Regions from separate parts of the Streptomyces sp. NPDC056738 genome, predicted to be linked through region 1. Evidence: riboswitches for the same ligand, from Rfam matches in the RefSeq annotation. Region 1 holds a riboswitch; each other region holds the start of a gene.
What was found. Region 1 has a riboswitch for thiamine pyrophosphate ahead of thiC (phosphomethylpyrimidine synthase ThiC). Riboswitches for the same ligand answer to the same signal wherever they lie in the genome.

Region 1 (7,754 bases):
TTCGGCGGTCTGATAGCGAGCGTCGTCGGGTTCGTCATCGGCCTGCTCTTCAAGCTGCTCGTCTTCGTCGCGCTCGTCGGCGGGCTCATCTTCGTGGTGCGGAAGTTCATGTCGGGCTCCTCCTCGCGCAGCGACTGGTGAGGCGCGCGGGGGCGAGCGACAGGTAACGGAGAAAGGGGAAAGGGAACCCAAGGTTCCCTCGGCAGGGGGAAGTTTTCCGCTGAGGCCCTGTTTGAGCGGTGACGGGCCGTTAGAGTCCGGAACTCGACGCGGGGCCGACCCCGCGGGCAGCGCACAGCCCCCTCCCGTGACTCCCCGCACGGGCGGTCCTCCTCGCTCTTCGGAGTGCCCCTTGGCCACGGTTGACACCGCACCCGCACCATCCGTCGCTCCACCCTTCCGGCGACCGGGTACGCCCGCGGCGGCACGCGTTCCGCCCGTCCAGCCGCGTGCCTCGCCGGGGGAGCCGCCCCCCTCGCACACCCCGCCCGCCCGGCAGGCTGCGTCCCGGCCCCCGGAGGCCGGGGAACCCGCCCGGCGCGCCCGCACCCCGTCGGCGGAGCCGGAAGCAGCGCCCCTGGACTCCCACACCACCACGTTGATCGGCTCGGTCCAGCGCGCGATGCGTCTGCTGGAGGCCGTCGCCTCCCGTGAGCAGGGCGCCCCCGCCAAACAGCTCGCCCGAGAGGCCGGCCTGGCGCTGCCGACCGCCTACCACCTGCTGCGCACCCTGGTCCACGAGGGCTATCTGCGGCGCGACAGGGGCCTCTTCTTCCTCGGCGAGGCCGCCGAGCGGCTCGGCAGCAGCGGAGCCCGGCAGAGACGTCGCAGCACGGTCGGGGACACCGTCGCGCACTGGCGCGACGTGATCGGCGCACCCGTGTACTACGCGGTCTACCGCGAGGGTGAGATCGAGGTCATGTGCGTCGCCGACACTCCGGCGAACCCCGCCGTCGAGCAGTGGGCCGACTTCCGCGAGACCGGGTACGCCCACGCGGTCGGCCAGTGCCTGCTGGCCCAGTTGGACGACAAGTCCCGGCGTGACCACCTCGACCGCTACCCGGTGCGGGCGCTCACCCCGTACACGGTGCGTGACGAGGACCGTCTGCTGCGCCGGCTGGAGCGCACGGGCCGGATGGAACCGGTGATCGAGCGGCAGGAGTACGCGCTGGGCACGGTCTGCGCCGCGATCCCCGTCACCGCGGGCAGTTCGGCCGCCGCCGTGGCCTTCTCCCTCCCGTCCCACCAGGGCGACCGGCTGATCCCCACGGCACGGAAGCTCCAGAGCGAGGTGGGCCGCCTGCTAGGAACACTCGCCATCTCTATCAGTATCTGAAAACTCACTCCTTGTAATTAGGCATGCACGTTGAGCAAGATTTCCAGCAGGGTCAGGTGGGACGACTGCTGGCCAGTCGACAGCAAACGACGGGGTAGGCGATGCGCGAGTCGGTGCAGGCAGAGGTCATGATGAGCTTCCTCGTGTCCGAGGAGCTGTCCTTCCGCATTCCTGTCGAACTGCGATACGAGACCTGTGATCCGTATGCCGTGCGGTTGACCTTCCACTTGCCCGGCGACGCGCCGGTGACCTGGGCGTTCGGACGGGAACTGCTCATCGACGGCGTGGGCAGGCCCTGTGGTGACGGCGACGTGCACATCGCTCCGGCCGACCCGGAGGCCCTCGGAGAGGTGCTGATCCGGCTTCAGGTCGGCGGTGATCACGCGCTGTTCCGGTCCGGGACGGCGCCGCTCGTCGCGTTCCTCGACCGGACGGACCGCCTCGTCCCGCTCGGGCAGGAACGCTCTCTCGAGGGTTTCGACACCTCCCTCGACGCGGTGCTCGACCGCATCCTCACGGAGGAGCAGAGCGCGGGCTGAGACCCCCGTCGGCCCGGAGCGGAGGAACGCTTCCTCACAAGGGCCGCCGGTGCAGGATGGTTTCAGCGCTTCCGTGCGACGGGTCAGTGCTTGCGGCGGCGCCCCTTGCCGCTCCGCGCCGGGGTCCTGTCGGCCGCGGGCTGCGCGGGGACGGACGCGCCGCCCTCGCGGTCCGCGGCGACCACCAGGGCGGCCAGCGCGGTCGTCACCGGCACCGCGGCGACCAGACCGATCGACCCGACGAGCGTCCGCACGATCTCCTCGGCGACCAGCTCGCTGTTGGCGACGGTGTCCACGCTGCTCTGCGCGATCGAGAAGAGCAGCAGCAGCGGCAGCGCGGCGCCCGCGTAGGCCAGGACGAGCGTGTTGACGACCGACGCGATGTGGTCGCGGCCGATACGGATACCCGCCCGGTACAGAGCGCGCCGGCCCATCGTGGGGTTCGCCTCGTGCAGTTCCCAGACCGCGGACGTCTGCGTCACCGTCACGTCGTCCAGGACGCCGAGCGAACCGATGATGACGCCGGCCAGCAGCAGGCCGCTCATGTCGATGGACGGGTACAGGCCGTGGATCAGACCGGTGCTGTCGTCGGTGTTGCCCGTCAGCACGGCCCAGTCGATGAAGAACGAGCCGAGGAAACCGATGAGCACCAGGGAGAGCAGGGTGCCGACCACCGCCACGGACGTCCGGGCCGACAGACCGTGGCACATGTAGAGCGCGATCAGCATGATCGCGCTGGATCCGACGACGGCCACGAGCAGCGGGTTCGAGCCCTGCAGGATCGCGGGCAGGATGAAGAAGTTCAGGATCACGAAGCTGATGGCCAGCGCGACCAGCGCCATGACGCCGCGCATCCTCCCGATCACCACGACGACCACCGCGAAGATGATGGCGAGCAGCGTCAGCGGCAGCTTCCGGTTGGCGTCCGTGACGGAGTACTGGAGGTCCTTGGGCGCGGACGGCTCGTACGCGACGACGACCTTCTCGCCCTGGTGCAACTGCCGTGACTGGTCCGGCTGGACGATCTCGGTGAACGTGCGGCCCTTGTCCTTCCCGGTGTCGATCCGGACGGTCGCCTTCTTGCATTCCCCCGCGGCCCGGCCCTGAGCCGGGGAGCCCCCGGTGGCGGAGGCGTCGCCCGTCGAGGCCCCCGAGGAGGCGTTCACGGACTTGCAGTCCACCTGGTCGATCTTCGTGACCGTCGCCTGCTGGGTCTGCCGGTCGAAGCCGACCCCGGTGCGCTCGTGGGCCGGGGCGCCGCCGGGCCACAGGAGCACGAGACCCGCCACGACCGCCGCCGCGAAGGGGATCAGCACCGCGGCGATGACCTTGCGCAGATGCTTGGAGACCGGGGCTGCGGGACCGTGGCTGTGGGAATGCCCGTGCCCGGCGCCCACCGGCCGGCCGTGCCCGGCGCGGGAACCCGGCTCGTGGCCGTCGCCCGAACCGTGATGATCGCCGTCCGGCCCATGCCCGTGCCCCTGCTCGTGCTGGTGCTCGGGGCCGGTGCCGGAGCCATGTCCGTGGCCGCCGTCGGAGCCGGGACGGCGCGGTGGCTCGGACGGGGAGAACGGGTGCTGGCGGGTCGTCGTCACCGCCCGATCATCGCAAGAACGTCAAGGGCCCTCTGTTCACCGCGCCAAATATGACGCTAGCGTGGAGGCACCTTTGCACACGCGGGAGCTCGGAGCACCGGGCTGAGAGGACGCTGACCTCCGTCTTCGCGATGTTTCACATGAAACATCGGCGATCGGAAGCCGCTGCGTCGACCGCTGAACCTGTTACCGGGTAATGCCGGCGTAGGGAGTAGGTCAGATGACCGACAAGGATGTACGCACGCCTGCCTCCGGACGGACGGACGGGGTTTCCCCGTCGTCTCCGGACGGCCAGGACAGGCAGTCCATCGGCTGGCACAAGGCGTACGTCGGGGGCACGCGCCCCGATCTGCGGGTGCCGGTCCGCCAAGTGCACCTCACCAACGGGCAGTCCGTGACGCTGTACGACACGTCCGGCCCGTACACCGATCCGACCGTCGACACCGATGTGCGCAGGGGACTGGCGCCGCTGCGTGAGAGCTGGATCATCGCCCGCGGAGACACCGAGGAGTACGCGGGCCGTCCCGTCCGTCCCGAGGACGACGGGATCAAGCACACGTCCCCGCGCGGAGGGCTGCGCAACCTCGACGCGGTCTTCCCCGGCCGGCCGCGTCAGCCACGCCGGGGGCGCCCTGGCCGGCCGGTCACCCAGCTCGCCTACGCGCGACGTGGGGAGATCACGCCCGAGATGGAGTTCGTGGCGCTTCGCGAGAACGTCGACCCCGAGGTCGTACGGGAGGAGATCGCCGCGGGCCGCGCGGTGCTGCCCGTGAACGTGAACCATCCGGAGATCGAGCCGATGATCATCGGCAAGCGGTTCCTGGTGAAGGTCAACGCCAACATCGGCAACTCCGCGGTGACGTCCTCCATCGAGGAGGAGGTGGAGAAGATGACCTGGGCGACCCGCTGGGGCGCCGACACGGTCATGGACCTGTCCACCGGCCGCAACATCCACACCACCCGTGAATGGGTGCTGCGCAACTCCCCCGTCCCCATCGGCACCGTGCCGCTCTATCAGGCGCTGGAGAAGGTCGACGGCCGGGCCGAGGAGCTGACCTGGGAGATCTACAAGGACACCGTCGTCGAACAGGCCGAGCAGGGCGTGGACTACATGACGGTCCACGCGGGCGTGCGCCTGGCGTACGTACCGCTCACCGCGAACCGCAAGACCGGCATCGTCTCGCGCGGCGGCTCGATCATGGCCGCCTGGTGCCTCGCGCACCACAAGGAGTCGTTCCTGTACGAGAACTTCGAGGAGCTCTGCGGGATCCTCGCCGCGTACGACGTCACCTACTCGCTCGGCGACGGGCTGCGGCCGGGTTCCATCGCGGACGCCAACGACGCGGCGCAGTTCGCCGAGTTGAGGACGCTCGGGGAACTCAACGCGGTCGCGAAGCGTTTTCAGGTTCAGACGATGATCGAAGGCCCGGGACATGTCCCGATGCACAAGATCAAGGAGAACATCGACCTTCAGCAGGAGATCTGTGATGAAGCTCCGTTCTATACCCTCGGCCCGCTGACGACGGACGTCGCGCCGGCGTACGACCACATCACTTCCGGCATCGGTGCCGCGATGATCGCCTGGTGGGGCACGGCCATGCTCTGCTATGTCACGCCCAAGGAGCACTTGGGCCTGCCCGATCGTGACGACGTCAAGACCGGCGTCATCACCTACAAGATCGCCGCCCACGCAGCCGACCTCGCCAAGGGGCACCCAGGTGCGCAGGAATGGGATGACGCGCTCTCCGACGCCCGCTTCGAGTTCCGGTGGGAGGACCAGTTCAACCTGGCTCTCGACCCGGACACGGCGCGGGAGTTCCACGACCAGACCCTGCCGGCCGAGCCCGCCAAGACGGCCCACTTCTGCTCCATGTGCGGGCCGAAGTTCTGCTCGATGAAGATCAGCCAGGACATCAACGAGCGGTTCGGCGCCGACGCGGCCGGCGGTGCCTCCGCCGCGGAGATCTCCGAGGGCATGCTCCAGAAGTCCCGGGAGTTCGCGGAGGCCGGCAACCGCGTGTACCTGCCGCTGGCCGACTGAGTCACCCCACGGGGGCGCGGTCCGGGGAGCACACCCGGACCGCGGTCCCCGGCCCGGTCACGGCGTGACGTCCTGCGGGTACCAGCGCAGTTCGACGGTGTTGCCGTCCGGGTCGCGGACGTAGACCGAGGTCGCGGTGCCGCGTGCGCCGAAGCGTTCCACGGGCCCTTCGAGCACGGTGAAGGATCCCGACGCGAGGACCTGGTCCCAGTCCAGCGGTTCCACGGTGAGACAGATGTGGTCGACGTTGGACCCCTCGGGGGCATGGGCGATCAGGTCGATGATGGTCTCCGCGGTGATCCTCACCGACGGGAACGGGGCCTGTCCGAGACGCCATTCGGCGACGCGTACGGGTTCCAGGCCGAGAAGTCCGGTGTAGAAGTCCAGGGACCGTTCGATGTCCTCGACCTTGAGGACGAGGTGGTCGAAGGCCTTCACGCGCAGGGTGGTCATGTCGTCTCCAGGGCGACGGCGTGGCGAAGCCACGCGCTGAACAGGTCGGGGTCGATCTCGTCGGCACGGCCGAGCTTCACCGAGGCCATCCGGCGGGCTCCGGCGACCAGCCGGCCCGAGGGGTCGGTCAGGTCCTGGCCGCGCCACAGGCCGAAGGTGACGTAGGACGTGTGGGCCTTGAGCAGGCAGACCGGTGTCCGGCCCGGCTTGTCCCCGAGGCTCCAGGTGGGATGGCCGTGCCACAGTGCCCCGGAGCCGTCGGGGAGGACCGAGTCGATGAGGCGCCCGGCCCTCTCGCCGATGTCGCGCAGTGGGCCGTCGAGCCCGTTCAGATAGGCGGTGATGTCCGCGGACGTCATGGGGTCCCCGTTCGGAAAGGGTGTGATGGGTGTGGTGGACGCGGTGGGCGGAGCCGGGTGCGGAGGCGCCGTGCGTGCCGCCTGCCGGGGGATTGATCGGCTCCCTCCCGCCGCCGGGTGGACGCCTTCTACGATCCGCCGTGGGACGGACGCCATCAAGGCATGATCGCTGTACGACCGTTGAGCCAGATTTAACGCTGGGGGGTTCATGCTGGAACGGCTGGAGATCGAGACCTTTCTGACGCTGGCCGAGGAACTGCACTTCGGCCGGACGGCCGAGCGGCTGCTGATCACGACCGGGCGGGTCAGCCAGGTGGTCAAGACGCTGGAGCGCAGGGTCGGCGGCCTGCTGTTCGAACGCACCAGCCGTTCCGTCCGGCTCACCCCGATCGGCCGGCAGCTCGCGGACGACCTGGCGCCCCTGGTCGCCGGGATCGACGCCGCTGTGCGAAGGGCGGCCGACGCGAGCCGGGGGATCACCGGAGAGCTGCGGGTCGCCTTCCTCGGTGAGTGGACGGCGCCCGCGCTTCTCAGAGCGGTCGCCCTGTTCGGTGAGCGTCACCCGGACTGCCGGGTCGACGTGCGGGAGGTCCAGCTCTCCAACTCCCGTGCGAGTCTCGTGGACGGTTCGATCGACGTGCTGCTCGCCTCGTTCCCCTTCGACGGGATGGCCTGCGGGCCCGCCCTGCTGCGGGAGGAACGGGTCCTGGCGGTCGCGGCCGGTCATCCGCTGGCCGGTGAGGAGCGGCTGTCCCTGGAGGTGCTCGCGGACCACCCCGTGGTGCAGTACCCCGCGGTGACCTCGGCGGGGTTCAAGCGGGACCGCACACCGGACCACACTCCTTCGGGCAGACCCGTGCCGAAGGGCCCGGTCGGCGGATCGTTCTCCGAGATGCTGACCCTGGTCGCGATGGGCCGGGGCGTCCTCCCGGTCGGGGAGCACTCGCGGCAGTACTACCCCCGGCCCGACATCGCCTACGTACCCCTTCACGACGCCCGGCCGATCGAGCGGGGACTCGTGTGGAGGGAGAGCAACACCACCGAACGCCTGCGTGAGTTCGTCCGGGCCGCCTCGGACGCGGCCGGTTCCTCCCCCGCGGCCGGCTTCTCCCACGCGCGGGCGTATCGGTCGGATCCACCGACGGCTTCTCCAGGGAGACTGGGCGCATGACACCGACATCGATGAGCAAGGGTGCCAACCTTCCCGTTGCCGCGCAGGCGGTGCGGGTCGTACTCGGCTGGTCCGGAGGTCCCGGCGCGCCGGACGCCGATGCCTCGGCCCTGCTGCTGCGCGCGGACGGGAAGGTGCGCGACGACGGTGACTTCGTCTTCTACAACCAGCCCCGGCATGCCTCCGGCGCCGTGCGCCACTCGGGCAAGCGGCGGGAGGGCGACGGGACGACGGACACCGTCGAGGTGGATCTGCGTGCC
Region 2 (7,754 bases), on a different contig from region 1:
TACCCGGAGCTGACCATCCGGGTCTCCGGGTACGCCGTCAACTTCGTCCGCCTGACCCGTGAACAGCAGCTCGACGTCATCAGCCGCACCTTCCACGGAACGCTGTGAGGACGGCCACGACGGGCCGGATCCACTCCTGGGACCTGTCCACCGGCGTGGACGGTCCCGGGACCCGGTTCGTCCTCTTCGTCAGCGGCTGCCCGCTGCGCTGTCTCTACTGCGCGAACCCCGACACCTGGCACATGCGCGACGGCCGGGAGGCCACCGTCGACGAGGTGATGGCCGAGATCGAGAAGTACCGGCCGTTCGTCACCGCCGCCGGGGGAGGGGTGACCGTGACGGGCGGCGAGCCCCTCCTCCAGCCCGCCTTCACCGCGGCGGTGCTGCGCCGCTGCAGGGAGGCCGGACTGCACACGGCCCTGGACACCTCCGGGTTCCTCGGCGCCCGCGCCACCGACCGGCTCCTCGCGGACACCGATCTGGTGCTCCTCGACATCAAGTCCTTCGACGCCGACGCCTACCGCAAGCTCACCGGCGGCGCACTCGCCCCCACACTCGACTTCGCCACACGACTCGATCGCCTCGGCGTCCCGGTGTGGATCCGCTACGTCCTCGTCCCCGGCCACACCGACGCGCCCGAGCCCATCGAGGGACTCGCCTGGTTCCTCTCCGGGCTCGGCAACGTCGACCGCGTGGACGTCCTCCCCTTCCACAAGCTGGGCGCCGCCAAGTACGAAGCCCTGGGCATCCCCTTCCCGCTGCGGGACATCCCCGTGCCCGGACCCGACCTGACCGAACGCGTCCGGGGCCAGTTCAGGTCCCAAGGACTGACCGCGCACTGACCTCCGCGCGGGGAAAATCCCGGGCCGATCCACCGCGACCCGGGGCAGGATGCCCCTGTGAACCACGTCCTGAGCGGTCTCGCCGCCAACCCGGCCCTGCCCTCCGAACTGGTCGACCGGCTGATCGCGGTCGCGGACGGGGACCTCGCCCGAGACCTCGCCGGCCGGGAGGACCTCAGCCACGCACAGGCGGTCGCCCTCTTCGCGCGCGACCCGGACTGCGGCGTGCCGCTCGCCCACGCCGGGAGGCTGACGGCCGCCGACGTCGATCCGGTCACCCGGCCGGACACCGCCCTCGCCCTGCTCGACGAGGGGTCCGGCAACCCCGACTGGGCGCGCCTTTTCGCGGGCGACCCGATGTCGGAGCGCCGGGAGAAGCTGGCGGCCTGTCCGGGCCTTCCGGCCGACGTGGTGGACAGGCTCGCCGCGGACCCGGATCCCGGCGTCGTCGCGGAACTCGCGCTGTGGACCACACCGGAGACGGCCGCGCGGCTCGCGGAGCATCCGCACGCCCTGGTCCGCCGCGCGGTGGTGTGCAACGAGGCGACACCCCCGGACGTACTGGCCGCGCTCCTCACCGGAGAAGGACTGCCGCCCGCGCGGCACTGCCGCGTCTGCGACCGCGAGGCGACCCCCTTCACCCACGATCCGGAATGCCCCCGGACGGACTGCGACCTGGGTCCGGGTGACTCCTGCGACGGTTCCCACGAGTCGGCCGTCCACGGGATGCGGATCGCGGCGCTCGGCAATCCGGCCACGCCCACGGAAGCGGCCGCCGGCTTCGCGGACCACCCTTCGGTGCTGCTGCGCCTGACGCTCGCCGCCCGCGAGGACCTGCCCCCGCAGGTGTGCGCCCGGCTCGCCACGGACCCCGTGCCCGGCGTCCGTGGTGACCTCGCCGAGAACCCCGCGATCGGCGAGGACGTCATCCGCGTACTGGCGCGGGACGGCGACGTATCGGTACGCCGGGGCCTCGCGCGGCATCCCCGCGTCCCGTTCGACGTGCTCACCGAACTGGCCCGGACCGCCAAGGTCGGGGCCACGCTCGCTCCCCGTGTCGCCGCCGCGACGCCCGCCGAGCTCGCGGACCTGGCCCGGTCGCCGGACCCGGCGGCCCGCATGCTCGCGGCCCAACACCGTGACCTGCCGCCCGGGATACGCGACGCGCTGGCAAGTGACGCCGACGCGAAGGTGGTCAAGGCCGTCGCGCCACACCCCGGCCTCTCCGAAGGACAGTTGAGGGCGATGGCCGACCGGCACGGAGTCCGGGTGCTCGCCAGGGTGGCGGCCAACCCCGGTGCGAGTCCGGGTCTGTTGGAACACCTGACCCGTCAGGCGCCACCGGTGCCGAAGGCCCTCCGGGAGGTCGCCCGGCACCCGAACGCGCCGGTCGAAGCCCTGCTCTCCTGCCTCGCGGACGACCGGGCGAGGCCCGTGGCCGCCGCGCACCCGGCCCTGCCGCCGGCGGTGATCGTGGACCTGCTCGCCGACCCCGACCGGCAGGTGGCGGAAGCGGCGGCAGCCAACCCGTCCCTGCCGCCCGCCGTGATGGCGCGACTCGTGACCGCGGCCGACGAGACCCGCGCGAGCGCCGGTCGAGACGTCCGGCGGTCATGACGGGCGGGGCCGGACCTCCGTCACGACGGGGCGGGGCGGTCCATCCGTCACGACCGGGCGGGCCGTGCGTCCGTCGCAACGGATGCACGGCCCGCCCCGCGCTCAGTCATCTCCCGACCGGATTCACAGCATCTCGGTCTCGCCGCGGGACGCCTCGCCCCACAGCGTGTGGAAGCTGCCCTGACGGTCGGTGCGCCGGTAGGTGTGGGCACCGAAGAAGTCGCGCTGGCCCTGGGTGAGGGCGGCCGGCAGGCGGTCGGCGCGCAGCGTGTCGTAGTAGGACAGCGCCGCCGAGAACGCGGGCACCGGGACGCCCCTGCGGGTGGCGATGGAGACGACCTCGCGCCACGGGACCTGGGCGTCCTTGATCTCGGTGGCGAACCCCGCGTCGGACAGCAGGCTCACCAGGCCCGGGTCGACGGCGTACGCGGCGCGGATGCGGTCGAGGAACGCCGCGCGGATGATGCAGCCGCCGCGCCAGATCTTCGCCACCTCACCGAGGTCGATGTCCCAGCCGTACTCGGCGGCGGCGTCCAGGATCATCTTCCAGCCCTGGTCGTAGGCGATCAGCTTCGAGGCGTACAGGGCGTGTTCGACCTGGCTGGTGAAGCGCTCGGCCTCGGTCCCGGACAGGTCCCAGTGGGTGCCGCCGGGCAGACCGCGGTAGGCGGAGCGCAGCGCGTCCTGGCTGGAGGCGGCGCGGGCGAAGGTGGCCTGCGCGATGGCGGTGACCGGGGAGCCGAGGTCCAGGGCGGTCTGCACGGTCCAGCGGCCGGTGCCCTTCTGCCCCGCGGCGTCCACCACGATGTCGACGAAGGGCTCCCCGGTGGCGGCGTCCGTGTGCGCGAGCACCTCGGCGGTGATCTCGATGAGGTACGAGTCGAGGCGGCCCTTGTTCCAGCGCCGGAAGATCTCCGCTATCTGCGGCGGCGTGTAGCCCCCGACGCGGCGGAGCAGGTCGTAGGCCTCGCCGATCAACTGCATGTCGGCGTACTCGATGCCGTTGTGCACCATCTTGACGAAGTGACCGGCGCCGTCGGTGCCGATGTGCGTGGCACAGGGCTCGCCGTCCACCTTGGCGCTGATCGACTCGAACATCGGGCCCAGCGAGGCGTACGACTCGGGGGAGCCGCCGGGCATGATGCTCGGCCCGTTGAGGGCGCCCTCCTCGCCGCCGGACACGCCCGCGCCGACGAAGTGGATGCCGCGCTCGCGCAGCGACTGCTCACGCCGGCGGGTGTCGGAGAAGTGGGCGTTGCCCCCGTCGATGATCATGTCGCCGGTCTCGAGCAGCGGCGCGAACTCCTCGATGACGGCGTCGGTGGCCGCACCCGCCTGCACCATGATCATGAGGCGGCGCGGGCGCTCCAGCGCCGCCACGAAGTCCTCGGCCGACTCGGCCGCGACGAAGGCGCCCTCGTGTCCGAACTCCTCGACCAGTGCCTTGGTGCGCGCGGGTGTGCGGTTGTGGACGGCGACGGTGTAGCCGTTCCGGGCGAAGTTGCGGGCCAGATTGCGGCCCATCACGGCGAGCCCTGTGACGCCGATCTGTGCGGTCGCCTTCATGGTGTGCTCCTTGGATCCGGATCTGCCTGTCCGCGTACCTGACGGGCGAGCAGACGACTGTCGCTGTGCCGATCAGTACGCCGCCAGGAGCCCAGGTGTTCACCTTTCGGCACAGGAGCTGTGGGGGGACGGCGGAACGGGTGCCGGCCGCCGGGCGCCGGGGCGCGCCGAGGTCAGCCGTCCCGGCGCAGCCGCCATCCGTGGTCCACCGGTCCGATGCCGGCGCCGAGCGCGAAACCGGCCTCGATCGCGGCGGTCACGTAGGCCTTGGCCCGCCGTACCGCCTCCGGCACGTCGAGGCCCTCGGCCAGTCCCACCGCGACGGCCGAGGCGAGCGTGCAGCCCGTGCCGTGCGTGTGCCGGTTGTCGTGGCGGGGCGCGCGCAGCCAGTGCTCGGCGGTTCCGTCGGTGAGCAGGTCGACGGCCTGGCCCGGCAGATGACCGCCCTTCACCAGCACCCAGCGGGGACCGAACGCGAGCAGCAGGTCGGCGGCCCGGCGCATGTCCGGCTCGCCGTCCACCTTCACGCCGGTGAGCTGGGCGACCTCGTCGAGATTCGGGGTGGCCACGGTCGCGCGCGGCAGCAGCCGGGTCCGTACGGCGTCCAGGGCGTCGTCGGCCAGCAGCCGGTCACCGTGCTTGGAGACGCTCACCGGGTCCACGACGACCGGGGCGCCCACGTCGGTCAGCAACTCGGCGACGGTGGTGACGAGTTCGGGCGAGGAGAGCATCCCCGTCTTCACCGCCTGGACGCCGATGTCGTCGACGACGCTGCGGTACTGGGCCCGTACCGCTTCCTCGGACAGTTCCCAGGCCCCCTGCACGCCCACGGAGTTCTGCGCGGTCACCGCGGTGAGCACGCTCATCCCGTGGGCGCCCAGCGCGAGCATGGTCTTGAGGTCGGCCTGGATTCCGGCGCCTCCGCCGGAGTCGGATCCGGCGATCGTCAGGACGCGGGGAGGGGTGGTCATGGGGTGTTCCTCTCGGAAACGGCTTCGGGCACGGGGGCCCTGACCGGCTGAGCGACGGGCGGCCCTCAGACGCGGCGGCGCAGCCGCAGCGGGGCGTAGAGGGCGAGGGCGACGAGGAACGCCACGTAGTAGGAGAGATCGGCGCCGTGCAGTGCGTCGGCCACCGGACCGACGTACAGGCTCGTGTCCATGAACGGCACGGCCGCGCCGAACGCCGCGACGAAGGCCACCAGCGAGGGCCACGCCGGGCGCGGACGGGAGAGCTCGGCGGCGACGTCCACCGGGGCGCCTCCGCGCTCCCGCTTCCGGGCGATCCAGTCGACGACGACGATCGCGACGAACCCGGGAATCCAACAGCCCACGAACAGCAGCACGTTCTGGAAACGCGCCGTCGTGTCGGCGGCGTGCATCCACAGCACCAGCGGGAAGCCGAGCGCCGCGGCCAGGGCCGCCGCGACCGGTCGCGGGATCCGCACCCCCAGGGTCTGGAGGGCCAGCGAACCGCTGTAGTCGTTCATCGCGTTGCTGCACACGGCGGCCAGCGCCACGGCCAGCAGCCCGAACGCGCCCGCGGCACCGCCGCCCAGCAGCACGTCCACGCCCGCCGCCGTCTGGTCGGTCAGCACCGAGGCACCCCACAGTCCGAGGACCTGCACGGCGACGAAGGAGGCGACGAGTCCGAGCAGGGTGCACCAGAACATGCGCGGGCGGGACGTCGTCCGCGGCAGATAGCGGCTGAAGTCACCGGCGTACGGCGCCCAGGACAGCGACAGGCTCAGCGCGATGGTGCTGGTGAGGACGAACGCGCCGGCACGGTCGGCGCCGGTGGCGGACCCGGTCGTCGCGGGGTGGACCCCGTCGAGCATCCGCCAGGCGATCACCGCGAAGGCCACGGCGAGCACGAACGTCATGACGATCTGGAGGCGGTGGATCGCCTCGTAGCCGAGGACACCGAGCGCCCCCTGCGCGGCCATCATGACCAGGACGCCGAGCCAGAACGGCCAGCCGCACAGCCGTGCCAGCGCGTCCCCGCCGAACAGGCCGATCAGCGCGTCCCAGGCGACCGAGGACAGCCACTGGAGCGTGCCGGGAAGCACCACGGACGGGCCGAACGCCAGCCGTGCGAGGGGGAGTTGGCCCGTACCCGTGAGGCCGCCCCAGGTGCTGAGGTAGGCGGTGGGCAGCGCGCCGAGCACGGTCCCGAGGACGACCGCGGCGAGCGCGGTGGTGAAGTCGAGGCCGAGCGCGATCCCGATCGTGCCGGTGAACACGCCCGTCATCGTCAGGTTCGGCGCGAACCAGACGGTGAAGAGGCGTCCCGCCCCGCCGTACCGGTTGCTCTCGGGGACCGGTTCGATGCCGTGGCCCTCCACGCGGAGGTCGCCGGGTGCGGCCGGCATCCGTCCGTCGAAGACGGCAGGCCGGCTGTCGGCGGGCAGCCCGCCGGGAACATGCGCCAATGGCATGAAGACATCCCTCCGCCAGTATGAACTGGTTCAGGTTCGACGGGTGTGATCTCAGCCCTCGGACGGGGCACCCCGTGTCCGGTACGACGGACACCCTAACCGTTCCCCGCGACGCGGCGGCAGGGGGTCCTCACTCGCCCGGACCGGCGTACGCCCGCGCGTGCTCCGGTTCATTCGAACGGCGCGGGCGGGCCCGTTCACAGCGCGGCGCGTGCCGCCCCTCGGTAGTGTCGGAAGTGATCGCCGCTCGCTCTGCGCTCCCGGGTTCCGGGCCCCGGTGGCAGGGCCGAAGGAGGCAGGGTGCCGTGACCGTGATCTCCCTGAAGTCCGCGCAGGTGCGGGAAGGTCTCGTCCTCCCGTACGCCGAGGCCGGCTACCCCAGTGGTACGCCGGTCGTGTTCGTGCACGGTCTGGCCGACTCCTGGTGGTCCTTCGAACCCCTCCTCAGGCGCCTTCCGGCGTCCCTGCACGGATACGCGCCCACACAGCGCGGGCACGGCGACGCCGGCCGGCCACCGGAGGGCTACACCCCCGACGACTTCGCCGCGGACCTGGTGGCCTTCCTGGACGCGGTCGACATCCCCCGGGCCGTCCTGGTCGGGGCGTCCAGCGGCGGTGTACCGGCCCGGATCGTCGCCGGCAGCCACCCCGACCGCATCGCGGGTCTGGTGCTGCTCGGTGTCCCCGGCACCCTCGCGGACAAGCCGGCGGTGACCGGCCTGGTGGCGGCCATGGAGGACCTGGCCGATCCGGTGCCCCGCGCCTTCGTCGAGGACTTCCTGGCCGACACGGTGGCCCGACCGATCGCCCGGGGGTTCGTCGAGACCATGGTCGAGGAGAACCTGAAGCTTCCCGCGCACGTCTGGAAGGACACCGCCCGCGGGCTCCTCGACGCCGATCTCCGCGCGACCCTCGGCGGCATCCTCGTGCCCACACTCGTCATCTGGGGTGAACAGGACGAATTCCTGCCGCGCGAGGACCAGCAGACCATCCTGGACGCCGTCCACGGCGCCGACTTCCTCGCCTACCCGGAGACCGGGCACTCCGTGCACTGGGAACAGCCCGAGCGCGTGGTCGCCGACCTCACCGCCTTCGTCTCGCGGATCGAGCACCCCGGCACCCGAACCGGCGGCGGCTGACCGCACCCTGCGGGTGCGCGGGACTCGCCGGGTGCCGCGAGGGAACCCGTCCGGTCCGGGCCGCGCTCCCTGACGTGATCCGTACCGTCGTCACCCCGCCGACAGGTCTTTGCATGGCATGCTCATGCTCCCCACAGGAAGGGATCACGTGCC
Region 3 (7,754 bases), on a different contig from region 1:
AGGCGCACCAGTTCGGCCGCGTAGGTCAGGCCCTGGGGGTGCGGGACCCACTCGGCCATGGGGTCCCCGGGCGGGTCGCCGCGCACGGCGAGCATGTTGCGGATCCCCGCGTCCGCGTACTGCCCGATGATGTTGCGCAGCTCCGCGACGGAGTGGTTGACCGCGGTGAGGTGCGCGACCGGGGTGAGGGTCGTGTCGAGGACGATCTGCTCGGTCTCCTTGACCGTGCCGGCCCGCGTGGAGCCGCCGGCCCCGTAGGTCACGGAGACGAAGTCCGGGGCCACGGCCTCGACCCGCCGCAGGGCGTTCCACAGGTTCCGCTCGCCCTTGGGGGTCTTCGGCGCCGAGAACTCGAAGGAAAAGGTCTGTTTGCCGGTCGCGAGCATGTCGCGCACGGTGCGTGCGCGATCAGTCCTGGTGGATGCAGATCCGAGGGCCATACCCGCAGGTTAGCCAGAGGGCGTCGGTCACCCAACCGAACCGCTGACTTTTGTCCGATCTGTCGATTTCTTGTCCACCCCTCGGACAGCGGCCGGCCGGACCCCCGGACGGCCGCCGCGCCGATCGTGCGCACAGCCACCCCGCGGACAACCACCGCACCGGACGCCTCCGCGCGCGGGCGCCGGGCCTCCGGCCTGCCGCGACCGCCGGACCTCAGACGTCCCGCAGCCGCTTCGCGAACTCCGCCGCCGCGGCGCCCGGGTCGTCCGCCTCGGTGATCGCCCGGACGACGACGACACGGCGGGCGCCCGCTTCGAGCACCTCGTCGAGCCGGCCGAGATCGATGCCGCCGATCGCGAACCACGGACGCTCGGTGCCGAGGGCGGCCGTGGCGCGGACCAGGCCGAGCCCGGGTGCGTGGCGGCCGGGCTTGGTGGGGGTGGGCCAGCAGGGGCCGGTGCAGAAGTAGTCCACGCCCTCCTGTACGGCGGCGGCCCGGGCCTCGGCCTCGGAGTGCGTGGAGCGGCCGACGACCACCTCGTCGCCGAGGATCGCGCGGGCCGCGGGAACGGGGAGGTCGCCCTGGCCCAGGTGCAGGACGCCGGCGCGGGCCGCGTGCGCCACGTCCGCCCGGTCGTTGACCGCGAGGAGCTTGCCGTGCCGGGCACAGGTGTCCGCGAACACCTTCAGGTGCTCCAGCTCCTCGCCCGCCTCCATGCCCTTGTCACGGAGCTGCACGATGTCCACGCCGCCCGCCAGGACGGCGTCGAGGAACGCGGCGAGGTCGCCCTGGCGCCTGCGGGCGTCGGTGCACAGATAGACGCGGGCGTCGGCGAGGCGGCCCCGGGCGGTCGTGGCGGCGTTCTCGGGCATGCGTGGTCCCCCGTTGTCGGTGCGCGGGGAGCGCGGCGGCCGGGAGGGTCCCGCCGCCGTGCTCCCCGTGCCGGACGGTCTCGATCAGGTCAGACGGCGAGCGCCTGGGCGCGACGCTTCACCTCCGTGCCGCGATTCTCGCTCAGGGCCTGCGCGGGGGTGCCGGGCAGGGTCGGGTCGGGGGTGAAGAGCCACTCGAGGGCCTCTTCGTCGGAGAAACCGTCGTCCCTCAGGAGCGTCAGGGTGCCGACCAGGCCCTTGACGACCTTCTGCTCGTCCACGTCGATGAAGTCGGCGGGGACGTGCAGTGCGCGGTTCTCACCACGGCGTACGGCGATGAGCTGGCCTTCCTTGACCAGCTGCCGGACGCGTGTCACCTCGACGCCGAGCTGTTCGGCGATGTCGGGGAGGGTGAGCCAGGCGGGGACGAGAGCATCGGTCTTTGCGTCAATCTCGGTCACGGGACAAGCCTGCCATCCCGGACCGACAGCCGGAAAGCCGAGGGCGTCCGACCCGGGGTGACGGGACCGGGACGTGATCAGGCGGTGGCTCCCTTCAGCGGCCTCGACGGGTCCGCGAGCAGCACCGGATCCATCGCGGCACCCGCCTCGATGAGCCGGCGCCCCTGGGCGAGATCCCTCGGGCGGCCCACCGCCAGCAGGGCGACGAGCCGTGTCTCGCGGAGCCAGCACACCGACCAGGAGGCGCCCGAGGGGTCACCGCGCCACACCAGGGTGTCGGCGGGCGTGTGGTGGCCGACGTACTGCACGAAACGGCCGAACTGCTCGGACCAGAAGTACGGCACGGGGTCGTAGGCGGCGGGCGTCTCGCCGACGATGTTCAGGGCGACCGTGCGCGGGCCCTGGAGGGCGTTGTCCCAGTGGTGGACGAGAAGGCGTTCCTCGTAGCGGCCGGACGGGAAGGAGGCGCAGTCGCCGACCGCGTAGACGTCGGGCAGCGAGGTGCGCAAATGGTCGTCGGCGACGATCTCGCGGTGGGCTCCGAGTTCGATGCCGGAGCCGGCGATCCAGGCGGTGGCGGGCCGCGCGCCGATCCCGACCACGACGGCGCCCGCGGGCACCCGGGAGCCGTCGTCCAGGATCACCGCGCCGGGTTCGACGCGCTCCACGCGCGCGCCGGTGCGCAGCGAGGCCCCGCTGTCCGCGTACCAGGCGGCCATCGGGGCGGCCACCTCGGGCGGCAGCGCCCCGGCGAGCGGCCGGTCGGCGGCCTCGACGACGGTGACCGCGCAGCCCGCCTCGCGCGCGGCCGTGGCGAACTCGGCGCCGATCCAGCCCGCTCCGACCACCACGATGTCGTGCTGCCGTGCGAGTACGGGACGCAGCCGGTCGGCGTCGTCGAGCGTGCGCAGCAGATGCACGCCGGGCACCCCTTCGGCGCCGGGGAGCCGGATCGGTTCGGCGCCGGTGGCGACGACCAGGACGTCGTACGGGACGGCCCCCGCGTCCGTGTCGAGTTCGTGGTCGCCGGGGCGCACGCCGAGCGCCTCGCTGCCCAGCCGGAGGTCGATGTCCAGGGCCTCGAAGTCGATGTCGAAGGCGGAGCCCTCGGCCTTGCCGAGCAGGACGGCCTTGGACAGCGGCGGCCGGTCGTAGGGCTGATGCGGCTCCGCGCCGATCAGCGTGACGGTGCCCGTGAAGCCCTGTTCGCGCAGGGCGACCGCGGTCTGCACCCCGGCCATGCCGGCGCCCACCACGACGACCCGTCGTGCCGTGTGCCGCCGCGGCCGGGACGGGGACTGTGCCTGCGTCTGATCGCTCACCTGATCACCATAGACACGTGACGATCCGTCAGTCAGCGGACGTGCTCGGTGACCTCTTGCACACGGCCGGTCCCGACCGGTTCCTCCACCACGCTCGTCCCGGCGCCCGGCTGCGACTCCCACGTCCAGGTCTCCTCCAGCCGCACCCGGCCGTCGGGCAGTTCGACGACCAGGGACACGCAGTGGCCGGACGCGGTGGTGCCGTCCCGCTTGAGCTGCACGTACCGGAAGTCGAGGCGGTCGCCCTCACGGGTGCCCACGAGATGTCCGCGGACGACGTCGCCGCCGGCGTAGTCGGCCCAGACCACTCCGTCCTCCTCGTGGTAGGTGAACCGGGTGCGGGTGCCCACCTGGCCCGGCGCCTGGTCGGCGACGGGGGCGAGCACGAGGCCGTCGAGCGGTCGCGCCATGGGCGGAGGCTCCCTTACTGAGACGGACGGGGGCGGGCTAGGGTGGCCAACGTAAAGCACTCGCGGGAGCCCGGACGCACCGGGCTGAGAGGGAGGCTGGGCGGCCTCCGACCGTACGAACCTGATCCGGGTCATGCCGGCGAAGGGAGGGGCTGGACGCCCATGCCGTCTGCACGTTCGTCGGACGTCCTCGTCGTCGGGGGCGGAATCATCGGTCTGGTGACGGCCTGGCGGGCCGCGCAGCGCGGGTTCACCACCGCGCTCGTGGACCCCGAGCCGGGCGGCGGCGCCGCGCAGGTCGCGGCCGGGATGCTGGCCGCCGTCACCGAGCTGCACTTCGGCGAGGAGACCCTGCTGGGCCTCAACCTCGCCTCCGCGCGCCGCTATCCGGACTTCGCCGCCGAGCTCACCGAGGCGGCCGGACAGGACCTCGGTTACCGCCGGAGCGGCACGCTGGCCGTCGCGCTGGACGCCGACGACCGGGCCCATCTGCGCGAACTGCACGCGCTCCAGGTCCGCTCGGGGCTGGAGTCGGAGTGGCTCAGCGGCCGTGAGTGCCGCCGTCTGGAGCCGATGCTCGCGCCCGGCGTGCGCGGGGGCCTGCGGGTGGACGGCGACCACCAGATCGACCCGCGGCGCCTCGCGGCGGCCCTCGTCACGGCCTGTGAGCGGGCCGGGGTGGTCATGCACCGGACCTGGGCGGAGCGGCTGAGCGTCGTACGGGAGCGGGCGGCCGGCGTCGTCACCGCGGACGGCACCGCCCTCGCCGCGGACCGGGTGGTGCTGGCCGGGGGCAGCCTCAGCGGACGCCTCGCGGGCGTCCCCGAGGACGCCGTGCCACCGGTGCGCCCGGTCAAGGGTCAGGTGCTGCGGCTGACCGTGCCGCGGCGGTACGCGCCCTTCCTGAACCGGACCGTGCGGGCCGTGGTGCGCGGCAGCCACGTCTACCTGGTGCCGCGCGAGAACGGCGAGCTCGTGGTGGGCGCGACCAGCGAGGAGCTGGGCTGGGACACCACCGTGACGGCGGGCGGCGTGTACGAGCTGCTGCGCGACGCCCACGAGCTGGTCCCCGGGATCACCGAGCTGCCGCTCACCGAGACCCGCGCGGGGCTGCGCCCCGGCTCGCCCGACAACGCGCCGCTGCTCGGCCCGAGCGCCCTGGACGGGCTGCTGCTGGCCACCGGGCACCACCGCAACGGCGTACTCCTGACGCCCGTGACCGGTGACGTGATGGCCCACGTGCTGACCACCGGCGAACTCCCCGCCGAAGCCCGCCCCTTCACGCCCCTGCGCTTCGGCGCCACCGCCCTCACGGAGCTGCCCGTATGAACATCGTCGTCAACGGGGAGCGGCGGCGGATCGACGCCGGGACCGCTCTCGACGCGCTCGTCGCGACCCTCACCGCCTCGTCGTCCGGGGTGGCCGCCGCCCTGAACGAGACCGTCGTCCCGCGCGCGCAGTGGCCGTCCACCGCGCTCGCCGAGGGCGACCGCGTCGAGGTCCTCACCGCCGTCCAAGGAGGCTGACCCATGGCAGACGACTCCTTCGTCCTCGGCGGTACGGTCTACGGCTCCCGGCTGATCATGGGGACGGGCGGCGCGCCCAGCCTCGACGTGCTGGAGCGCTCCCTGGTGGCGTCGGGCACGGAGCTGACGACGGTCGCGATGCGGCGCGTGGACGCGTCCGTGCACGGCTCGGTCCTGTCGGTGCTGGCCAGGCTGGACATCCGCGTCCTGCCGAACACGGCCGGCTGCTACACCGCGGGCGAGGCCGTGCTGACGGCCCGTCTGGCGCGCGAGGCGCTGGGCACCGATCTGGTCAAGCTGGAGGTCATCGCCGACGAGCGCACCCTGCTGCCCGATCCGATCGAGCTGCTCGACGCGGCGGAGACGCTGGTCGACGACGGCTTCACCGTGCTGCCGTACACGAACGACGACCCGGTGCTGGCGCGGAAGCTGGAGGACGTCGGCTGCGCGGCGATCATGCCGCTCGGCTCGCCGATCGGGTCCGGGCTCGGGATCCGCAACCCGCACAACTTCGAGCTGATCGTCGAGCACGCGGGCGTGCCGGTGATCCTGGACGCGGGAGCGGGCACGGCGTCGGACGCCGCGCTCGCGATGGAGCTGGGGTGCGCGGGGGTGATGCTGGCCTCGGCGGTGACGCGGGCGCAGGAGCCGGTGCTGATGGCGGAGGCCATGCGGCACGCGGTGGAGGCGGGCCGGCTGGCGCGGCGGGCGGGGCGCATCCCCCGGCGGCACTTCGCGACGGCGTCCTCCCCCACGGAGGGCGTGGCGGCGCTGGACCCGGAGCGCCCGGCGTTCTGAGCGCACCGGACACCCCGCGACGCTTCGGCCGCCCGGGGAACCCGCCGCGCTCCGGCTCCCCGGAACACCCGGCAGCGATCGCGCCGTCCGGACGTGCGCCGTCGCTTTCCGGCCGGGCGGGTCAGCCGCAGGTTGTCGTGTTGTGGCCTTGCGGTGACAGACGGGGCCTGATCGGACATCTGTGCGACGAACGGATCTTCGTACGGGCCGCGCTCGTCACAGCTCGGATGCAGTCGGGCCCCCGAATCGCCCGAACGGGGCGCCGTGACAGTGGCGGCTCGTAGACTCACCTGCGTGGATACGACCCTTCAGGACCCGCTTGTCGGACACGTGCTCGACGGCCGCTATCGCGTCGACGCACGGATCGCGGTCGGCGGGATGGCCACGGTCTACAGGGCCTTGGACACCCGTCTGGACCGCGTGCTCGCGCTCAAGGTGATGCACCCGACGCTGGCCGCGGACGTCTCGTTCGTCGAGCGCTTCATCCGCGAGGCCAAGTCGGTGGCCCGGCTGGCGCACCCGAACGTGGTGCAGGTGTTCGACCAGGGGGCGGACGGGTCGTACGTCTATCTGGCCATGGAGTACATCGCCGGGTGCACCCTGCGCGACGTGCTGCGCGAGCGCGGCGCCCTGCAGCCGCGGGCCGCGCTCGACATCCTGGAGCCGGTGCTCGCCGCGCTGGGCGCGGCCCACCGCGCCGGGTTCGTGCACCGCGACATGAAGCCGGAGAACGTCCTGATAGGGGACGACGGCCGGGTCAAGGTCGCGGACTTCGGGCTCGTCCGCGCCGTGGACACGGTCACGAGCACGACGGGCGCCGTCCTCGGCACCGTGTCGTACCTCGCCCCCGAGCAGATCGAGCACGGCACCGCCGACACCCGGGTCGACGTCTACGCCTGCGGTGTCGTCCTGTACGAGATGCTCACCGGCGCCAAGCCGCACACCGCGGACTCCCCCGCCCAGGTGCTCTACCAGCACCTCCACGAGGACGTACCGCCCCCGTCGGCCGTCGTGCCGGGCCTCGCCCACCCGCTGGACGACCTCGTCACCGCGGCCACGGCCCGCAATCCCGAGCTCCGCCCGGCCGACGCGGTGTCCCTGCTCGGCCAGGTCCTCGAAGCGCGCGCCGGCCTCACCGCCGACCAGCTCGACGCGATCCCGCCGGGCGCCCTGTCCGTGGGCCACGACAACGCCGACGACCGTACGAGCGTGATCCCGCGCTCGCTGTCCGTCCCCCGTCTGCTGCCCGTGAACGACGACGACTCACTCCATCGGACCAGCCGGTTCGAACAGAGCAGCCCGTTCACCACCCAGGACGGCCCGTTCACCACCGCGCCGGTCCCGCCGCAGCCCGGGGCCGCACGGCCGCCTCGGCGCGGGATGCTGCTGGTCGTCGCCGCGATCGTGCTGGTGCTCGGCCTCGGCGCCGGTGTCTGGTACATCAACTCGGGCCAGTTCACCAAGGTCCCGCCCGTACTGGCGAAGACGGAGGCGCAGGCCAGGACCCAGCTCCGGGGCGCCGGGCTCGACGTCAAGCAGGTCAAGCACGCCTACAGCGACACCGTGAAGCGGGGCACGGTCATCAGCACCGACCCCAATGTCGGCGAGCGCATCCGCGACAACGACTCCGTGACCCTGACCGTCTCCGACGGTCCCCAGACGGTGAAGGTTCCGGATCTCAAGGGCTTCGCGCTGTTCAAGGCCAAGGAAGTGCTCAAGGGCGACGGGCTCGTCGCGGGCATGGTCACGCGCGCGTTCAGCCAGGACGTGGCCAGGGGCTTCGTGATCGGTACGGATCCGGCGGCGGGCACCACGCGGCACTCGGGTTCGGCGATCGCGATCGTGGTGAGCAAGGGCAGCCCGGTGGAGCTGCCCGACGTGACCGGCTCGTCGGTCGAGGACGCCGCCGCGGAGCTGGAGGGC
Region 4 (7,754 bases), on a different contig from region 1:
TCGCGCTTATAGACCTGTGAGACTCCTGGGGGCGCTGTTGCTGGAAAGACCGCAGCAAATCCCCCCACACCCCCCGCAGTTGCGCAACCTGTGAAGGGCAATCGTGTCCATATCTCGACGCACCGCACGTACCGTGCGAATCCTCGGCGTTGCCTCCGCCTCTGCCGCGCTCGCGCTCGGCGTCGCCGGCAACGCACTCGCCTGCAACATCAAGGACTTCTCGGCTGCCGCCACTTGTGACGGCAACGGGAAGGGCATCATCACCGTGACCGACGTCGACTCCTCCGCCAAGGAAGCCACCATCACGGTCTTCCTGGAGCGCAACGGCGCCGACGACCACCAGGTCGGAGACGCCCAGAAGGTCACCGGCAGCAAGGACGGCGCCACCGTCTCCTTCTCGGAGGACTGGGCGCCCAAGGCCGAGTACCGCATCCACGTCAGTGTCCCGGGCATCGTGGACAAGGACATCTCGCCGAACCTGGTGACGAAGGACGAGGCCTGCAGCACCAAGTCGGAGTCGCCGTCCCCGTCGGCGAGCCCCGAGCCCTCGGAGTCCGCCCCGTCGGACACCCCTTCGGACTCGGCCACCCCGTCCGACTCGGAGAGCAGCGCCGCTCCGGCCACCCCGGGCGACAACCAGCCGTCCGCCGCCGCCGGTGAGTCCAACCTCGCCGAGACCGGTGCGAACTCCAACACCCCGATGATCGCCGGTATCGCCGGCGCGTTCGTCGTCGTCGGTGGCGGAGCGGTCTACTTCGGCATGCGCCGCCGCGGCGCCTCGAAGGCGAGCTGACCCGCTTCCCGAACGACCGTGTGGCCCGCCCCCGTTTCGAGGGGGCGGGCCACACGCCTGTCCGGACACCGCGCTCGACCGGTGTGCCGCGCCGGTCCTTTCCCCGGGGTCACGCCCCGAGGACGACGATCTCGCCCGCGTCGAACTCCACCCCGACCACGTCCCCGGACTCCGGAGCGTCCCGCAGCGCGCACGCCGCCTCCAGCTCGGGCGCGCCCTCCGGCCGCAGCCGTACGGCGACGTGCGTGCCCCGGAAGGTGCGCGCGGCGACCGTGCAGCGCAGCCCGTCCGCCGCGGCCACGAGCCGCACCCCGGCGGGCCGTACGAGGAGCGTCCCGGGCCCCTGGGGGGTGCCCTCGGGCACGGGGACCTTGCCCCACGGGGTGTCGGCGACGCCGGCGCCCACCGTCGCCTCGACGACGTTGTCGAAGCCGAGGAAGCGGGCCACGAAGGCGTCCGCGGGCCGCTGCCAGACATCCAGGGGCGTACCGGACTGGGCGATCCGCCCGTCCCGCATCACCACGACCCGGTCCGCGAGCGCGAAGGCCTCGCCCTGGTCGTGCGTGACGGCGAGCACGGTCGTGCCCAGCGCGCCGAAGAGCTGGCGCAGTTCGACGACGAGCCGTTCGCGCAGCGAGCGGTCGAGCTGGCCGAGCGGTTCGTCGAGCATCAGCAGCCGGGGGCTCGGGGCCAGGGCGCGGGCCAGCGCCACGCGCTGCTGCTCCCCACCGGACAGCGAGGCGACGGCGCGGTCACGCGCTCCGGGCAGACCGACGAGGTCGAGCAGCTCCCCCACCCGGGCCGCCTGCCCGTTCTTCGACGTGCCGTGCATCCGCAGCCCGAAGGCCACGTTGCCGCCCACGTCCCGCTGCGGGAAGAGCTGGTGGTCCTGGAACATCAGGCCGACGCCCCGCTTGTGCGCGGGGACACCCCCCTGGTCCCGCCCGTCCAGCAGCACCCGGCCCGCGTCCACCGGCTGGAGTCCGGCCACCGTCCGCAGCAGCGTGGACTTGCCGCTGCCGCTCGGCCCGAGCACGCAGACGATCTCGTGTTCGGCGACGTCGAGGTCGACGGCGTCGAGCACGGCCCGCCCGCCGAAGCGTACGGTCGCGCCCTGAAGGCTCAGCAGCATCTAGAACTCCCCGGTCCGGTCGGTCCGTACCCGCTCCAACAGCAGCAGCGCCACCGCGCAGACCACCATCAGGATCGTCGAAAGGGCCATGGCCTGGCCGTAGTTGAGGTCGCCCGCGCGTCCGAGCAGCCGGGCCACGGCGACCGGGAGCGTGGGGTTGTCGGGGCGGGCGATGAAGACGGTCGCGCCGAACTCGCCGAGGGAGACGGCGAAGGCGAAGCCGGCCGCGATCAGCAGGGCCCGCCGCACCATCGGCAGATCGACCTCGCGCCACACCCGCCACGGCGACGCCCCGAGGACGGCGGCGGCCTCCCGCAGCCGCCCGTCCACCGCGCGCAGCACGGGCAGCATGGTCCGCACGACGAAGGGGACGCCGACCAGCGCCTGGGCCAGCGGCACCAGGATCCAGCTCGCGCGCAGGTCGAGCGGTGGTTCGTCCAGGGCGATCAGGAACCCGAAGCCCACGGTGACCGCGGAGACGCCGAGCGGCAGCATCAGCAGGGCGTCGAAGCCCCGCATCAGCCGGCCGGCGCGGCGGGTGAGGGCGGCCGCGGCGAGACCGCCGATCAGCACGGCGATGGCGGTGGCGGCGAGCGCGTACTCGAGCGAGTTGCCGACCGCCTCGATCGGGGCGACGAGGAAGACGCCTCCGTCGGCGTCGGCCAGGGCCCGGTAGTAGCCGAGTCCCGGGGCGTCGAGGGAGCGCTGGACGAGGACCGCGAGCGGCAGCACGAGCAGCACCGCGATGCTCACGAGCACGCCCGCGAGGAGCGCCCACTGTCCGCCGCCGCGGGGCCGGCGCGCGGTGGTGTCCGGGGCCACCAGCCGCAGGGCGGTCTCGCGTCGGCGTACGGTCGCCGCGTGCACGGCGAGGATCGCGCCGACGGCGGCGAACTGGACGATCGTCAGCACGGCCGCCGTCGTGAGGTCGAAGATCTCGGAGGTCTGCCGGTAGATCTCGACCTCCAGGGTCGAGAAGGTCGGGCCGCCGAGGATCTGCACCACCCCGAACGAGGTGAAGGTGAAGAGGAAGACCATGAGGGCGGCGGCGGCCACGGCGGGCCCGAGCGCCGGCAGCGTCACCTTGCGCCAGGCCGCCAGGCGCGAGGCGCCGAGCATGCGCGCGGCCTCCTCCTGGCGCGGGTCGAGCTGCGACCAGAGCCCGCCGACGGTCCGTACGACCACGGCGTAGTTGAAGAAGACGTGCGCGAGCAGAATCGCCCACACGGTGGTGTCCAGGCGTACGCCCCACAGGTCGTCGAGCAGTCCGCCCCGGCCGACCAGCGCGAGGAACGCCGTGCCGACGACCACGGTCGGCAGCACGAAGGGCACCGTCACCACGGCCCGGAGGATCTGTTTGCCGCGGAAGTCGAAGCGCGCGAAGACGTACGCGCCGGGGAGCGCGACCAGCAGCGTGAGCGCCGTCGAGGCGAGCGCCTGCCAGGTGGTGAACCACAGCACGTGCCGGATGTCGGAGCGGGTCGCGACGTCCCAGACGCGGCCCAGTTGCCAGCCGCCGTCCCCGTGGAGCCCGCGCGAGACGATCGCGGCGACGGGATAGGCGAAGAAGACCGCGAAGAACGCGACGGGCAGCGCCATCAGGGCGAACCGCACCGCGTTCTGTCCGCGGGCCCGGCGCGGAGCCCGGTCGGCACGGTCCCGCCCACCGGGCCCGGCCGGTCCGGTGGTCCTCTCGGGACCGCCGGCCTTCACCGTCCCGTCGGCGGCTACTTCAGTACGAGCGAGGTCCACGACTTGACCCACTGGTCGCGGTCGGCGGCGATCTTCGCGGGCGCCAGGATCTCGGGATCCTTGGCCTGCGGACCGTACTGCGTGAACTCGGCCGGCACCCGCGCGCCCTCACGGACCGGGTAGACGAACATGTTGAGCGGCATGTCCTCCTGGAACTCCTTGGTGAGCAGGAAGTCCAGGAGCGCCTTGCCGCCCTTGGTGTTCTTGGCGTTGCTGAGCAGGCCCGCGTACTCGACCTGCCGGAAGCAGGTGCCGTCCGCGACGCCGGTCGGGGCCGTGGCGGGCTTCGGGTCGCCGTAGATGACCTCGGCGGGCGGCGAGGAGGCGTACGAGACGACGAGGGGCCGGTCGGCCTTGGCCTTCTTGCCGCCCGCGGACCCCGAGAACTCCTCGTTGTACGCCTGCTCCCAGCCGTCCACGACCTTCACGCCGTTGGCCTTGAGCTTCTTCCAGTAGCCCTGCCAGTTCTCGTCGCCGTAGTGCGCGGCGGACCCGAGCAGGAAGCCGAGGCCGGGCGAGGAGGTGGCGGCGTTCTCGGTGACCAGGAGGTTCTTGTACGCGGGCTTGGCCAGGTCGTCGAAGGACCGCGGCGGCGCCAGCTTGTGCTTGCTGAACCAGGCCTTGTCGTAGTTGACGCAGATGTCGCCCGTGTCGATGGGCGTGACCCGGTGCTTGTCCTGGTCGGTCCGGTACTGCGGCAGGACCTGGTCCGCGCCCTTGGCCTCGTACGACTGGAAGAGCCCGTTGTCGAGCGCGCGGGAGAGCAGGGTGTTGTCGACGCCGAAGAAGACGTCGCCCTGGGGGTTGTCCTTGGTCAGGATGGCCTTGTTCACGGCCTGTCCGGCGTCGCCGTCCTTGAGGACGCGGACCTTGTAGCCGGACCGCTTCTCGAAGTCGGCCAGGACGTTCTTCGACACGAGCCACGAGTCGTGGCTGACGAGCGTGATCGTCTTCGAGTCGCCCGAGCCGGCGCTGTCGGACGAGCCGCACGCGGACAGGACGGGCAGCGCGACGAGACCGAGCCCGACGGCCGTGACCGCGAGCCGCCTGCCGCCGCTGGTGTTGGTGATCACTGATTCCTCCTGGGTGACCAGGAAGAGACGCGGCCCTGCCCGGGACCTCTGACGGTTCCCGGGCAGGGCGCAACAGCTTGAGTAAGTGACCGAACTTCCTACCCAGAATGACCTGGGCAAGGTTCAGAGGGTCTGCGGTCTGTCCCGCACTCTCAGCGCTGTGGCGCTCCCCTGTCGGAATATGAAGATGTCGGACGGTGATGTGCCGGGCCGGACTCGTCGACTCGTGGAGCCTTCGGCTCGCGAAGCGGACGAGACGGACCGACTCGGTTCAGACTACCGCTCGGTCGCGGCGAGCTGACCACACGCTCCGTCGATCTCCTGGCCACGGGTGTCCCGGACGGTGACCGTGACGCCGTGGGCGGCGATCGCCTCGACGAACGCCTTCTCGTCCTCGGGCCGCGACGCGGTCCACTTCGAGCCCGGGGTCGGGTTCAGCGGGATGAGGTTGACGTGCACGGGCTTGCCCTTGAGCATCCGGCCGAGCCGGTCGCCCCGCCAGGCCTGGTCGTTGATGTCGCGGATCAGCGCGTACTCGATGGACAGACGGCGCCCGGACCGGTCCGCGTATCCCCAGCCGGCGTCCAGGACCTCGCGCACCTTCCACCGTGTGTTCACGGGGACGAGGGTGTCGCGCAGTTCGTCGTCCGGGGCGTGCAGGGAGATCGCGAGCCGGCACTTGAAGCCCTCGTCCGAGAACCGGTTGATCGCGGGAACCAGGCCGACCGTCGAGACGGTGATGCCGCGCTGCGACAGCCCCAGCCCGTCCGGCTCCGGGTCGGTGAGGGCACGGATCGCGCCGACCACCCGCTTGTAGTTGGCGAGCGGCTCGCCCATCCCCATGAAGACGATGTTGCTCAGCCGCGCCGGACCCCCGGGGATCTCGCCGTCACGCAGCGCCCGCATCCCGTCGACGATCTGGTGCACGATCTCGCCGGTCGACAGGTTCCGGTCGAGGCCGGCCTGTCCGGTGGCGCAGAACGGGCAGTTCATCCCGCAGCCGGCCTGCGAGCTGATGCACATGGTCACCCGGTCCGGGTAGCGCATGAGCACGGACTCGACGAGCGTGCCGTCGAAGAGGCGCCACAGGGTCTTGCGGGTGGTGTCCTGGTCGGTCGACAGGTGCCGCACGACCGACATCAGCTCGGGAAGCAGCGCCTCCTGGAGCTTGCCGCGCGAGGCGGCCGGGATGTCCGTCCACTCGGCGGGGTCGTGCGCGTACCGGGCGAAGTAGTGCTGCGAGAGCTGCTTGGCACGAAACGGCTTCTCACCGATCGCGGCAACCGCCTCTTTGCGCTCGGCGGGCGTGAGATCGGCAAGGTGCCGCGGCGGCTTCTTGGCTCCGCGCGGCGCGACAAAGGTGAGTTCTCCGGGCTTCGGCATAACCCTTCCAGTGTCGCAGATCAATACCACCGGCCCGGGCCAGAGCGGGGTGGGGGCGGTCACCTGCGGGCGCCGTCCGTCGGCGTCGGTCGACCTGGGACGGCCCGGAGACGGCCCAAAACTCGGCGGGCCCCGGTCGGCCATCCCCCGGCAGCGGCACCACCACCCATCACTCCAGTTGCACGGGAGCGACGGGGAGCTGTTCCCTGTACGGCCAGGTGAAGGTGCGGTCGGGTTCGAGGTGGGCGTCTCCCCAGTGGATGGCGTGGATGCCGTTTTCGGCGTCGGCCGTGAAGAACACGCAGACCAACCTGGTGGAGGCTCCCAGCTCCTCGAAGGCCTCGTGCAGCCCCAGGTACTCCTCGGTCGCCAGGTCCTCATCGACATCGAACAGCGTTTCCGGAGGCTGTGGCCCGTGGGCCCGTAACAGCCGGTGCCGAGTCGGCGACGCGTTGGCAGGCAGCCGGGCTCGGTCCAGGGGCCTCGGCCGGTCCGCGTACCGGAAGGGGAAGAGTGCGTGATCGTTGATCACCGCATACTCATACCCGCGCACATCGCGAACGGCTTCCTCCAGCTCGCGTGCCGTCTCCGCCAGGTTCTCGCGCACCAGGCCCGCAAGGGCGACACCGTACGGACTCCGCTTCTTCAGTCCCGCGGCGAGGTGCGCGGCATGGGCCTTCGCATGTGCCTCTGCCAGCCGCACCGGGATCGCGGCGGCCAGGGCGCCGGCACGCCTCCCGAACCGCTCGACGGCCCAGGCCGACGGCCCTACCGGATAGCCACCCAACACCGACATGCAGTGCCCCCTCCCCCAGGTCCCCGCCTCTGAACTGTGTGACACGCACCCGAAGGACCCACAAGGGGGCGATCCGGCCAGTCCGCGACCGAGCATCGCTCTGACCTGATGCCGAGCTCTCGACGCCTGTCGACGTTGGTCACCATCGAGCGCCCTCGCTTTGCTTCGTGAGTACGCGTACTCATGCGCGGCGCCCCTCAGGGTCAGCATGCTGGGGTGCGCGCGATCGGCGGACTGGCATCTGCGAACAGATCGGGGTGGGCGTGGAACGCGGGAGTGCGCCGTATGTTGGCGCGCAGGTGATGGTCGGCGTGTTGCTGCTCGCCTGCGACCTGGTGGTCATTACCGGCCTGTGGTTCGGTTACGGGCTCGCGGGATGGACCGACGACGGCAGCATCGCGCCCGAGGCGCAGATGTTCGCACGGCGAGCAATGTGGTGCTTGGCCGGTGGCGCCGTGGTCACGGGCGTTGGCCTTCTGGCCCTGCGATGGCGCATTCCCGGCGCGGTGCAGCTCATCACCCTGGGGATCGGAGCACTCAAGTTCCAGGCCCTGGCCGCCCCTCACTAGCGCTGGGCCCAATTCTTCAAGCCGGCGAGCACCGGGCGGAACGACCACCACCTGGTCCGGGCCCGGAGACGCCGCCTGATCGGTCGGTGCGGAAGACGGGATAGGCGACGTCGACAGACCTGCGCGCACCCTGCCACACCGATCCCAATCGCACTCGGAGGCCCCTCGCTGCGAACTGCGGGTACGACGGTCAGTGAGGTCTGCTTGGCTGGTCCCGCGATCGCGTGTGGGTGCTGACGGCTGACTCGGGTCGCGA

Region 2: linked by a shared signal. The riboswitch ahead of ACFRIC_RS35670 (purine-cytosine permease family protein) and the one ahead of thiC (phosphomethylpyrimidine synthase ThiC) in region 1 are both predicted to bind thiamine pyrophosphate.
Region 3: linked by a shared signal. The riboswitch ahead of thiO (glycine oxidase ThiO) and the one ahead of thiC (phosphomethylpyrimidine synthase ThiC) in region 1 are both predicted to bind thiamine pyrophosphate.
Region 4: linked by a shared signal. The riboswitch ahead of ACFRIC_RS27285 (thiamine ABC transporter substrate binding subunit) and the one ahead of thiC (phosphomethylpyrimidine synthase ThiC) in region 1 are both predicted to bind thiamine pyrophosphate.

The regions. Positions count from the first base shown of each region.
Region 1 covers NZ_JBHTZF010000004.1:192,034-199,787, reverse strand. The annotation lists gene ACFRIC_RS11975 (DUF5326 family protein) at 1-141, shown strand, start outside; gene ACFRIC_RS11970 (IclR family transcriptional regulator) at 599-1,336, shown strand; gene ACFRIC_RS11965 (SsgA family sporulation/cell division regulator) at 1,438-1,875, shown strand; gene ACFRIC_RS11960 (YibE/F family protein) at 1,959-3,470, opposite strand; TPP riboswitch at 3,542-3,698, shown strand; gene thiC (phosphomethylpyrimidine synthase ThiC) at 3,691-5,511, shown strand; gene ACFRIC_RS11950 (VOC family protein) at 5,569-5,964, opposite strand; gene ACFRIC_RS11945 (DUF1801 domain-containing protein) at 5,961-6,323, opposite strand; gene ACFRIC_RS11940 (LysR family transcriptional regulator) at 6,532-7,494, shown strand; gene ACFRIC_RS11935 (VWA domain-containing protein) at 7,491-7,754, shown strand, end outside.
Region 2 covers NZ_JBHTZF010000018.1:56,865-64,618, forward strand. The annotation lists gene pflB (formate C-acetyltransferase) at 1-108, shown strand, start outside; gene pflA (pyruvate formate-lyase-activating protein) at 105-842, shown strand; gene ACFRIC_RS35655 (hypothetical protein) at 900-2,459, shown strand; gene gndA (NADP-dependent phosphogluconate dehydrogenase) at 2,583-4,025, opposite strand; gene thiD (bifunctional hydroxymethylpyrimidine kinase/phosphomethylpyrimidine kinase) at 4,199-4,996, opposite strand; gene ACFRIC_RS35670 (purine-cytosine permease family protein) at 5,062-6,462, opposite strand; TPP riboswitch at 6,453-6,547, opposite strand; gene ACFRIC_RS35675 (alpha/beta fold hydrolase) at 6,768-7,601, shown strand.
Region 3 covers NZ_JBHTZF010000003.1:34,955-42,708, forward strand. The annotation lists gene metF (methylenetetrahydrofolate reductase [NAD(P)H]) at 1-440, opposite strand, end outside; gene thiE (thiamine phosphate synthase) at 655-1,314, opposite strand; gene ACFRIC_RS07565 (Rv2175c family DNA-binding protein) at 1,404-1,775, opposite strand; gene ACFRIC_RS07570 (NAD(P)/FAD-dependent oxidoreductase) at 1,853-3,097, opposite strand; gene ACFRIC_RS07575 (hypothetical protein) at 3,130-3,507, opposite strand; TPP riboswitch at 3,560-3,672, shown strand; gene thiO (glycine oxidase ThiO) at 3,670-4,836, shown strand; gene thiS (sulfur carrier protein ThiS) at 4,833-5,033, shown strand; gene ACFRIC_RS07590 (thiazole synthase) at 5,037-5,831, shown strand; gene pknB (Stk1 family PASTA domain-containing Ser/Thr kinase) at 6,126-7,754, shown strand, end outside.
Region 4 covers NZ_JBHTZF010000011.1:109,744-117,497, forward strand. The annotation lists gene ACFRIC_RS27270 (LAETG motif-containing sortase-dependent surface protein) at 134-793, shown strand; gene ACFRIC_RS27275 (ABC transporter ATP-binding protein) at 903-1,925, opposite strand; gene ACFRIC_RS27280 (ABC transporter permease) at 1,926-3,677, opposite strand; gene ACFRIC_RS27285 (thiamine ABC transporter substrate binding subunit) at 3,653-4,750, opposite strand; TPP riboswitch at 4,828-4,933, opposite strand; gene rlmN (23S rRNA (adenine(2503)-C(2))-methyltransferase RlmN) at 5,027-6,133, opposite strand; gene ACFRIC_RS27295 (hypothetical protein) at 6,303-6,929, opposite strand; gene ACFRIC_RS27300 (hypothetical protein) at 7,241-7,498, shown strand.